DNA from 4 places in the Streptomyces sp. YJ-C3 genome. Region 3 is predicted to be linked to each of the others. Evidence: riboswitches for the same ligand, from Rfam matches in the RefSeq annotation. Region 3 holds a riboswitch; each other region holds the start of a gene.
What was found. Region 3 has a riboswitch for cobalamin ahead of ACVHNB_RS16325 (ABC transporter substrate-binding protein). Riboswitches for the same ligand answer to the same signal wherever they lie in the genome.

Region 1: it holds a riboswitch for cobalamin, as region 3 does, so the genes downstream of both, ACVHNB_RS15575 (hypothetical protein) here and ACVHNB_RS16325 (ABC transporter substrate-binding protein) in region 3, are expected to answer to the same signal.
Region 2: it holds a riboswitch for cobalamin, as region 3 does, so the genes downstream of both, ACVHNB_RS06210 (ribonucleoside-diphosphate reductase subunit alpha) here and ACVHNB_RS16325 (ABC transporter substrate-binding protein) in region 3, are expected to answer to the same signal.
Region 4: it holds a riboswitch for cobalamin, as region 3 does, so the genes downstream of both, ACVHNB_RS29410 (cobalamin biosynthesis protein) here and ACVHNB_RS16325 (ABC transporter substrate-binding protein) in region 3, are expected to answer to the same signal.

What each region holds. Positions count from the first base shown of each region.
Region 1 covers NZ_CM132685.1:3,560,220-3,562,407, reverse strand. The annotation lists gene ACVHNB_RS15580 ((2Fe-2S)-binding protein) at 1-578, opposite strand, end outside; gene ACVHNB_RS15575 (hypothetical protein) at 628-1,014, opposite strand; cobalamin riboswitch at 1,056-1,220, opposite strand; gene ACVHNB_RS15570 (TetR/AcrR family transcriptional regulator) at 1,430-2,014, shown strand; gene yczE (membrane protein YczE) at 2,007-2,188, shown strand, end outside.
Region 2 covers NZ_CM132685.1:1,399,405-1,401,592, forward strand. The annotation lists gene ACVHNB_RS06210 (ribonucleoside-diphosphate reductase subunit alpha) at 1-896, opposite strand, end outside; cobalamin riboswitch at 1,018-1,148, opposite strand; gene ACVHNB_RS06215 (hypothetical protein) at 1,234-2,073, shown strand; gene ACVHNB_RS06220 (nucleoside hydrolase) at 2,095-2,188, opposite strand, start outside.
Region 3 covers NZ_CM132685.1:3,706,793-3,708,980, forward strand. The annotation lists gene ACVHNB_RS16320 (FecCD family ABC transporter permease) at 1-229, opposite strand, end outside; gene ACVHNB_RS16325 (ABC transporter substrate-binding protein) at 226-1,281, opposite strand; cobalamin riboswitch at 1,320-1,520, opposite strand; gene ACVHNB_RS16330 (nucleotidyltransferase domain-containing protein) at 1,648-2,139, shown strand; gene ACVHNB_RS16335 (hypothetical protein) at 2,176-2,188, opposite strand, start outside.
Region 4 covers NZ_CM132685.1:6,549,896-6,552,083, reverse strand. The annotation lists gene ACVHNB_RS29415 (cobyric acid synthase) at 1-148, opposite strand, end outside; gene ACVHNB_RS29410 (cobalamin biosynthesis protein) at 145-1,101, opposite strand; cobalamin riboswitch at 1,138-1,283, opposite strand; gene ACVHNB_RS29405 (DUF397 domain-containing protein) at 1,566-1,802, shown strand; gene ACVHNB_RS29400 (hypothetical protein) at 1,829-2,140, shown strand; gene ACVHNB_RS29395 (hypothetical protein) at 2,073-2,188, opposite strand, start outside.

The DNA.
Region 1 (2,188 bases), 150 kb from region 3:
AGCCGTCCCGTCTCCAGCAACTCCCTTGTGAGGCACACGAGTTCTGTACGCAGGTCCGGCCGAGCCCTGAGCAGCACCGCCGCCGACCCGACGAGCGCGGACGCGACGTTCCCCGCCAGCAGCCCCGGGGCGATGGTGACGGTGAGTCTGCTCTCCAGTTCCTCCAGTGGGCCGTTGACCTCCGCGTACACGGCCTCCGCAAGGGACGGCAAGCACCCGGCGGGCCGTCCCGTCGGAGCCGCCAGGCGGAGCGCCGGACCGCCTCCGGCCCATTCCACCGTGCTCGTGTCGGGCACGATCCGGTGCAGGAGCGTGCAGGCCAGCACCGGTGACCAAAGACGGGCGGCGAGCCCCAGGTGCGCGAGGGAGACGCCTACGCGGGCTTCGTCCGTGGCGCAGCGGTCGTTGACCGCCCGCGCGAGAACGGCGAATTCCGACGAGGCGAGCCGCCCGCTCCCGGATGCCCGTCCTGCGGGCCTCTCCGCCGTCTCCAGGACGAAGAATCCGTCGAGTCTCGCGACCTCGTGAAGCGCCTCGATCACGCTCCCGCGCGAGAGCTCGCTCGGCTCCTCACTCACGACAAGTCCCTTCAGCGCTGTGGTGGTTCGGACATCCGGAGCCGAGGGCTCAAGAGGTCCTGAGGCGGCGCGGCGGCTTGAAGAGGTACAGATCGAGAATCTCCGGAAGGGGTGCGACGCCCGGCCCGCCGGCGGTGATCCAGTCGGCTATGTCCTCGGTGGCGTCACGGTCGTTGACGAGGCCGAGCCACACCGGGCGGGCACCCGCCGCCCGCCCGGCCTCCGAGGGCTGTACGACGATGACGTTGGCCTGGTCGCAGACATCCAGGCACTCGGAGACGCGGACCGGCGCGACCGCCCGCAACCGCGCGGTCTGCGCCGCGTGATCACCGCTCACCTTGGCGCTGCCGCAGCAGCAGTCGCGGCACACCACCACCCTGCACGGAACCTCGCGGCCCCGTGCTGCGCCCTTCTCGTCAGCCGGCCTCTTGGGCATGCCGCACTCCTCCCTCTCCGGGGAAGTCCGCCCCGGGGTCCGTCGAGGAGGCGACAGCGTGAGTCTCCTGGCTCTCGGGTCGAAGCTCGTCCCGGCCTTCCCACCCGTCCTGGGCAGTGGCTCGTCGGGATCCGCTCGCCGATCACAGTGGCGGTACCGCACCGGATTCACACCGGATTCCTCGAACCGCCGTCGCCTATGTCGTCGGCAATCATGCCATCCGGCCCGCCGCCGGATCGCCTGCGGCCTCACCAGTACGGCCATGTCCCGCTCCCCTACCGCGCCGGCGCCCAAACGCTCACCTCGCGCACGTGTGGATCATGCCGCAAACCTCCGCCACACGGCCCGCTCCGCACAAGTCCCGGAACGGAAGCCGGAGTAGCCTCCTAATTAAACTAACTGGTAAGTTTAATTTATGAAGCGGAACACCACCTCCCGAGCCCGTCTTCTCGCCGCGGCCGAGGGCGTCTTCTATGAGCGGGGGATCGTCTCGACCAACGTCGACGCCGTCGCCCAGGAAGCGGGAGTGACGAAGCCGACCCTGTACGCCCACTTCCCGTCGAAATCGGCGCTGGCGGCGGAAGCGCTCAGAAGTCGGCATGCGCGGCGGGCCGCCGATCTGGAGACGTACCTCTCCACCGAGGCGTCAGGGGAACCGCGTCTGCTCGCCGTGTTCACGTGGCTGGCCGACTGGTACGAGGGCCACGGGAAGAGAGGGTGTGCCTTCGTCAACGCCGCCGCCGAGCTGTCACCGTCGGACGAGCTGGTCTCGGTCGCGGCGCAGGAGGAGAAGCAGTGGCTGCTGAACACGCTCGGGCGGCTGTGCGAGGAGGCCGGTGCCAGGTCCCCTGAGGTGCTCGCCTCCCAACTCCTGCTCCTCATCGACGGCGTGGCCGGACGCGTGGTCGTCCACGGTCCCGGGGCCGCGGCCGGCGCGGTCGACGACGCGGCGCGGGCGGCCGCGGTGCTCGTCGCGGCGGCCACGGGCGCTCATGCGTAGCCTGTCCGACCGCCCGGTCCAGCGGGCCACACGGATCGTGGCGGGGCTGGCCCTGTTCGGCTTCTCCCTGGCACTGCTCCTCAAAGCGGGTCTCGGCGCCGACCCGTGGACCGTCTTCACGCAGGGCATCGCTCTGGCCACCGGCCTCTCGCTCGGCGAGGTGGTCGTCGTCGT
Region 2 (2,188 bases), 2.3 Mb from region 3:
GCGGCGCCCTTGCGGCGCCCGCCCTGGTTCACGGCGGCGACCGACGCGTCCAGCGTCTTCAGGAACGGCACGATGCCGTTGGAGTGCCCGTTCGTGCCGCGGATCAGCGAACCCCGGCTGCGGATGCGGGAGTACGAGAGGCCGATGCCGCCCGCGTGCTTCGACAGCCGGGCCACCTGGTGGTAGCGGTCGTAGATCGAGTCCAGCTCGTCCAGCGGGGAGTCCAGCAGGTAACAGCTCGACATCTGCGGGTGCCGGGTGCCGGAGTTGAAGAGGGTGGGGGAGGAGGGCAGGTAGTCGAGGCGGCTCATCAGGCCGTACAGCGCGGCGACCTCGTCGACGGCGCGGGCGCTGTCGTCCTCGGCGAGACCGGCGGCGACGCGGAGCATGAAGTGCTGCGGGGTCTCGACGACCTGGCGGGTGATCGGGTGGCGCAGCAGGTAGCGGCTGTGCAGGGTGCGCAGGCCGAAGTAGCCGAAGCGGTCGTCCCCGGCCGGGTCGATCAGCGCGTTCAGCCGGGCGGCGTGGATCCGCACGAACTCGGCGGTGCGGTCGGCGACGAGCCCCTCGCGGTGGCCGACCGCGACCGACTCGGTGAACGAGGTCACGCCCTGCGAGGCGGCCTCGGCGGCGATGGAGAGCGTCAGGAGCCGGGCGGCCAGCCGGGAGTAGACGGGGTCCTCGGAGATGAGCCCGGCCGCTGCCTCGGTGGCGAGTCCGCGCAGCTCGGCCTCGTCGGCGCGGGCACTGCGGCCGCGCAGCGCGGCGGCTGCGACCCGGCCGGGGTCGGCGTCGGGGAGGTCGGCGGTCAGCTCGGTCAGGGTGCGCAGCAGCGCGGTCCCCGGAGCGTCGTCCGGTGCGGCTGAGACCGGTTCGGCGGGCGGCGCGATGGTCACGTGGAGGCTCTCCCTCGCTCGGCTCGGGGCCTGCGGGGAGGGAGTGGCTCGGGCGCACGGAGGCGCCGTCGTCACCGGCCCATTCCGCGAGGCCCGGACGTCGTCGACGCCCGGGCCGGACGGCTCGGGCGTGCTGTCGACAGGTCATCGGACTCACGCGGGCGCTTATGTGCGCTTACGTTCACCGTTGCGGGACAGTTCCGGATTTGCACCGGATTCCCCTGCGGCGACAGCGAGAGTGAGCATACATCTTGTGTCAGGCTTTCGCGGCAGGCCCACATCTTGTGTCGGATAGGGTGACGGCGATCTACGGGCGGGCGATCTTGGGGAGGGCTCGATGCGCGCGTGGCAGGGGACGGCCGTGGTGCCGCTGGTGACGGTGCTTCTGGCGGGGTGCGGCGGGGGAGCGGCGGACCGGGCCGCGGCCGGGCCGTCGTCGTCCGCCCCTTCGAAGACGTCCGCGAGTCCGAAGACGTCCGCGAGCCCGACGGCGCCGAGCCCCGAGGTGGTCCGGCCCACCGGCCCCGCGACCGCCCCGGGCCGGGACGCCGTCGCCGCGCCCCGGCAGGTCTTCACCGCCGAGCAGTTGAAGAAGGCGCTGCTGCCCGACGCCGCGTTCGGTACGGGGCTGGAGCGCGGGGAGACCCAGGCGGGCCCGTACGAGAGCACCCACGACCAGCGCAGCGGCCGCTGGTCGTACTGCCTGGACGCGGCCGGCGAGAAGGACCCGGCCTGGCTGGGCCCGGCGGCGTACCGGGGCGCCATGGCGCTGGCCCGCACCCAGTGGGTGGACCGTGCGACCCGGCCGCCGGAGGGGCACCTCGTGGCGACGCAGATGATCGTGTCGCTGCCCGTCGCCGAGGCCCGCGACCATCAGCGCGTCGAGCAGGACATCCTGCGGCACTGCCGGGAGTTCGCCTCCGACATGGAGGCGGGCTCGGCGACCGAGCGGTACGGGACCGTGCCGCTCAAGGGCCTGGGCGACGAGGCGTTCCTGGAGGTCCAGGACGTGATGTACGAGGGCGGGACGACCACCCGGTACCGCGCCCATGTGCGGGTCGGCGGAGTGCTCGTGCTCCTCCTCGGCGAGGAGGGCGCGGGCCGCGACGAGACCGTCCGCTGGGCCGCCCACCTCGCGCGCGAGGTGGGCGGGACGCTGTACGGCGCCGGCGCGTGAGCACCGGCCCCGGCGCCGGTGCTACCCGGCCGCGGGCCGCTTCAGGAGCGTGTTCACGAAGTCCTCGGTGAAGTTGCGCGGGCCCGTGCCCAGGGCGACCCGGCCGCGGTGCTCG
Region 3 (2,188 bases):
CGGCCCCGCACACCGCGGCGAGCAGCGTGCGCGGCAGCCGCAGGTTCCACACGATGCCGTCCCGGATCGGGGACAGCTCGGAGGTGCCCCAGCCGATCCGGGCGCCGACCGCCGACCACACGTCGCCGACGCCGATGTGCGCGGGTCCGATGGTGATGGCCACGGCGACGGACGCGCACAGCACGGCGAGTGCCGCGGCCCCGTACAGGGCGGGCCGGACCGTGCTCACTTGCCGAGGCCGAAGCCGCGCAGCGCGGCGGCCACCTTCTCCACACCGTCGACGGTACGGATCGTCGGATTCAGGTCCTGCCCCTTCAGCAGCACGTACCGCTTCTCGCGGACGGCGGTCATCTCCTTGGTCACCGGGTCGGACTCCAGGAACCGGATCTTCTGCGCGGCGGACTCCGCGGACTGCGAACGGCGGGTCAGATCGCCGATGACGAGGACGTCGGGGTCGCGGTCCGCGACGGTCTCCCAGTTGATCTGCGGCCACTCCTCGTGCGTGTCGTCGAAGACGTTGCGCACACCGAGCTCCTCGGTGACGATGCCGGGCGCGCCGCAACAGCCGGCCATGTAGGGCGAGTCGGAGTTCGCGAACCAGTACAGGACGCTCACACCCTTGGCGTCCACGCCCGAAGCCGCCTTCTTCACACGGGACTTGAGCTGCGCGACGAGCTTGTCGCCGCGCTCCTCCACGTCGAAGATCCGGGCCAGGTCGCGTATCTCGCCGTAGACGGTGTCCATGGTCAGGGCACGGGTGCGTACGCCGTCGCCGTCACCGCTGTTGTCCTTGCCGGCGCAGTCCGTGGGTGACAGGTAGGTGGGCACGCCGAGCTTCTCGAACTGCTCGCGGGGCGCCACGCCGCCCTTGCCGAGGGTGTACGTGAACGAGGCTGCGGCGAAGTCCGGTTCGGTGTCCAGGACCTTCTCGAAGGACGGGTAGCGGTCGGCGAGCCGCGGGACCTTCGCGTTCGCCTTCTCCAGGCCCTTCAGGACGGGATCGGTCCACGTCGCGGTCCCCACCATCCGGTCGGCGAGACCGAGCGAGAGCATGATCTCCGCCGAACCCTGGTCCAGGGCGACGGCGCGGCGCGGGGCGTGCGCGACCCGGACCTTCGTACCGCAGTTGTCGAGGGTGACGCCCCCGCCGGCCCGGTCCGCGGTGTCGGCGGAGCCTGCCCCGCCGCAGGCCGTGAGCAACAAGGCGCCCGCCAACAGCGGTGCGAGACGGCGGACTTGACGTGCGAACGGCACGGAACTTCCTCTGCGTCCAGGGCCCATACGCGGAGCCGGTCTGTGGTCCACCCCCGGCCGGTCCTCGACCCCGGGGGCCGCCAGCAGGTCTTCGGACTCGGGATCGTCCGGCCGGAGCGCCTTCCCGGACCGGTGGACCGGCCCAGTGGCAGTGGCTCCGCCCGTCACCCTCACCGCTGCGCGTCAGTTCCGGACTTCCACCGGATTCCCTGACCCGTGCACGTACGAGAACGCACAAAGGTACGACTGGCCATCGGAAGGTATCACGGGCCTGACCAGGCACTCCCGGGCGGGCCGGGCCTCCCGGTACGTCCCGGAGGCCATGGCATGGTGCTGCTCCGGGAACATCTGGGTCGCCGCCCACGCCGTCCGGCCCCTACCCTGCGTCGGATGATGACAGCTGACGACGTGCGGGCCGTGCTCGCCCTGCTGCGCCGGGCCGGGGCGGACGTGTGGGTCGGGGGCGGCTGGGGCATCGACGCCCTGGTCGGCGAGCAGACCCGGGAGCACCGTGATCTGGACCTGATGCACCGGCAGGAACAGGAGCCGGTCGTGCTCGCCGCCCTGGCCGACGCGGGATTCACCGAGTCCCTGGACCAGCGCCCCGTCCGGTTCGTCGTCACGGATCCGGACGGACGCGTACTCGATCTGCATCCCCTGGTCTTCGCCGACGACGGTTCCGCCCGGCAGGCCTCCTTCGCCGCGGAGCGGCCGTTCGTCTATCCGGCGGAGTGCTTCGTCACCGGCACGGTCGCGGGGGAGCGGGTGCCGTGCCTCTCCGCCGCCCAGCAGGTGTCCTTCCACCAGGGCTACGAGCCCACGGACCGCGACCGGCACGACATGGCCCTGCTCCGCACGGTCTTCGGGATCGCCACGCACTTCTGACCGTCAGTCACGGCGTGAGCATCGAGCGACTGCTCCTCAGCGCTCGGCG
Region 4 (2,188 bases), 2.8 Mb from region 3:
ACGAGTTCAGGGACATGTTCTGCCCCTTGAACGGCGCGACCTTCACCCCCTGCCGCACGAGCCACCGGCAGATCCCAGCGGTCACGACGCTCTTCCCGGCGTCCGACGTGGTCCCGGCGACGAGCAGCCCGCCGCCCCGCCCGCTCATCGACGCCCTCGCAACAACCGCCCGGCCACACAGACTCCCCACGCCATCACACTGACCCGCCGCGACAACCGCGCGGCCCGCTCCACGTCCGACACCCGCACCGCGCGCCCTCGCGCGTTCAGCACGGGCCGGTGCTCGACCCTGCCCCCGTACGCCAACGTCCCGCCGAGCCGCACCCCGAGCGCCCCCGCGAACGAGGCCTCGACGGGCCCCGCGTTGGGACTGGGATGGCGCCCCGCGTCCTCGCGCCAGGCCCGGGCGGCGTCGCGCGGACGCCCGCCGGCCAGCACGGCGAGCGCACCGGTCAGCCGGGCCCCCGGCCACCCGGCGACGTCGTCCAGCCGGGCCGAGGCCCAGCCGAACCGGCGGTACTTCACGGACTTGTGCCCGACCATGGCGTCGAGCGTGTTCACGGCACGGAAGGCGAGCAGCCCGGGCACGCCGCCCACGGCGCCCCACACCAATGCGCCCACGACGGCGTCGGAGGTGTTCTCGGCGACGGACTCGACGACGCCCCGCGCGATCCCGTCGGCGTCCAGCCCCTGCGGATCCCGTCCGCACAGCCGCGGCAGCAACTCCCGGGCCAGCTCCACGTCCCCGGCCTCCAGCGCGGCCCCGACGGCGCGCGCCTCCCGGCCGAGCGAGGTCCCGCCGACCACGGCCCAGGTGGCGGCGGCGGTCAGCGCGACGGAGGCGGCGGGGGAGCGGCGTACGGCACGGGCGGCGAGGGCGCCCACGGCGGTGGCCCCGCCCACGCAGACGGCGGTGTGCAGGGCGCCCCAGCCGCGGTGATCCCGCCACAGCACCCGCTCCACGGCCCCGGCGGCCCGGCCGAATCCGGCGACGGGATGCCCTCGACGCGGGTCCCCGAGCAGCAGATCGGCGAAGAGTCCGGCGGCGGCACCGCACGCGAAGACGCGCTCGGCCCGCGCCGCGCCGCGCAGGGCGAACATGGCGGTAGTTGTCCTCACTCAGGGTGTCCACGCCCTGGTTCGACGAGACCGGCAGCGAGAGTTCCTGGCTCGCCCTCCCGGAGAAGGGCTCACAGTGGCGGGACCGCGCCGGATTCGCACCGGCTTCCTCGGACTGCTGCCGTATATGGCCCGGGAAGTCCACCACGGTGCGCGAAGGTGCGTCAACTTGCCGTTGACCTGGGAGAGGGGAGTGTGGGGAGGTCCACAGCGCCGCGTGGGACCCGTTCACTGGGCCGGAATTCCTCTATGGGTCGAAAACAGGCCTACCTAGACTGGAAGACGGCAGACGGAGAGCGGTCCACGAGTGGTTGAGGGCGCCTTGGCGACGTGGTGAGGCGGATCCGTCCGGGACACCTGGGCGGGTCGCCCCGGCGGCGCTATGGTGCCTGCACGCGGGCGTGCAATGACGGGGGACGCCGGCTCTCGAGCAGGAGGAGGCCGGTGTGTCCCATGGGAGAGAGCACGCTCGGTCATGGCAGGAACAGGTCACCGGGCCGTGGCGCAAGAGCAGTTACTCGGGTCTGAGCGGGGACTGCGTGGAAGTGGCGCTCGGTGAGACCGAGGTCCGAGTCCGTGACTCCGGGAACCGGGATACGGCGGATCTGGTCTTCCGGCGCATCCGGTGGCAGGCGTTCCTGAGGGCTCTGGGCGGGTCCGGTCCGGGCAGGACCGACCGCTGAGTCCACCGCGGGGGGAGGAGGGCGCGATGACCGGTCACCACATGACCGAGGCGCGGCAGCGGGCGCACGGGGCGGTGAGCCGCACCGCGCGCGGAGTCGTCTCCCCACGTGGCCTCGTGGTGTTCTGTCTGGCCTGTGGCGTTGCGGCGAGCGTCGTCGGGGCGCTGGCCGCCGCACTGGTCCCGTCCGGCCAGGCCCGCGTCGTGGTCTGGGTGTTGGTCGCCGCGCTGTTCGCCGCCGCGACCGGCTTCCGCGCGGGACTACGGAGCGTCAGGGGCGGCTCGCAGCACCGGGATCCGGTGACGGATCGGGGTCGGACGGCGGGGCGTCGGCGCTGAGCGGCGACCGGATGGCCTCCGCACAGCGCAGGAGGAGCCGGGCGAAAC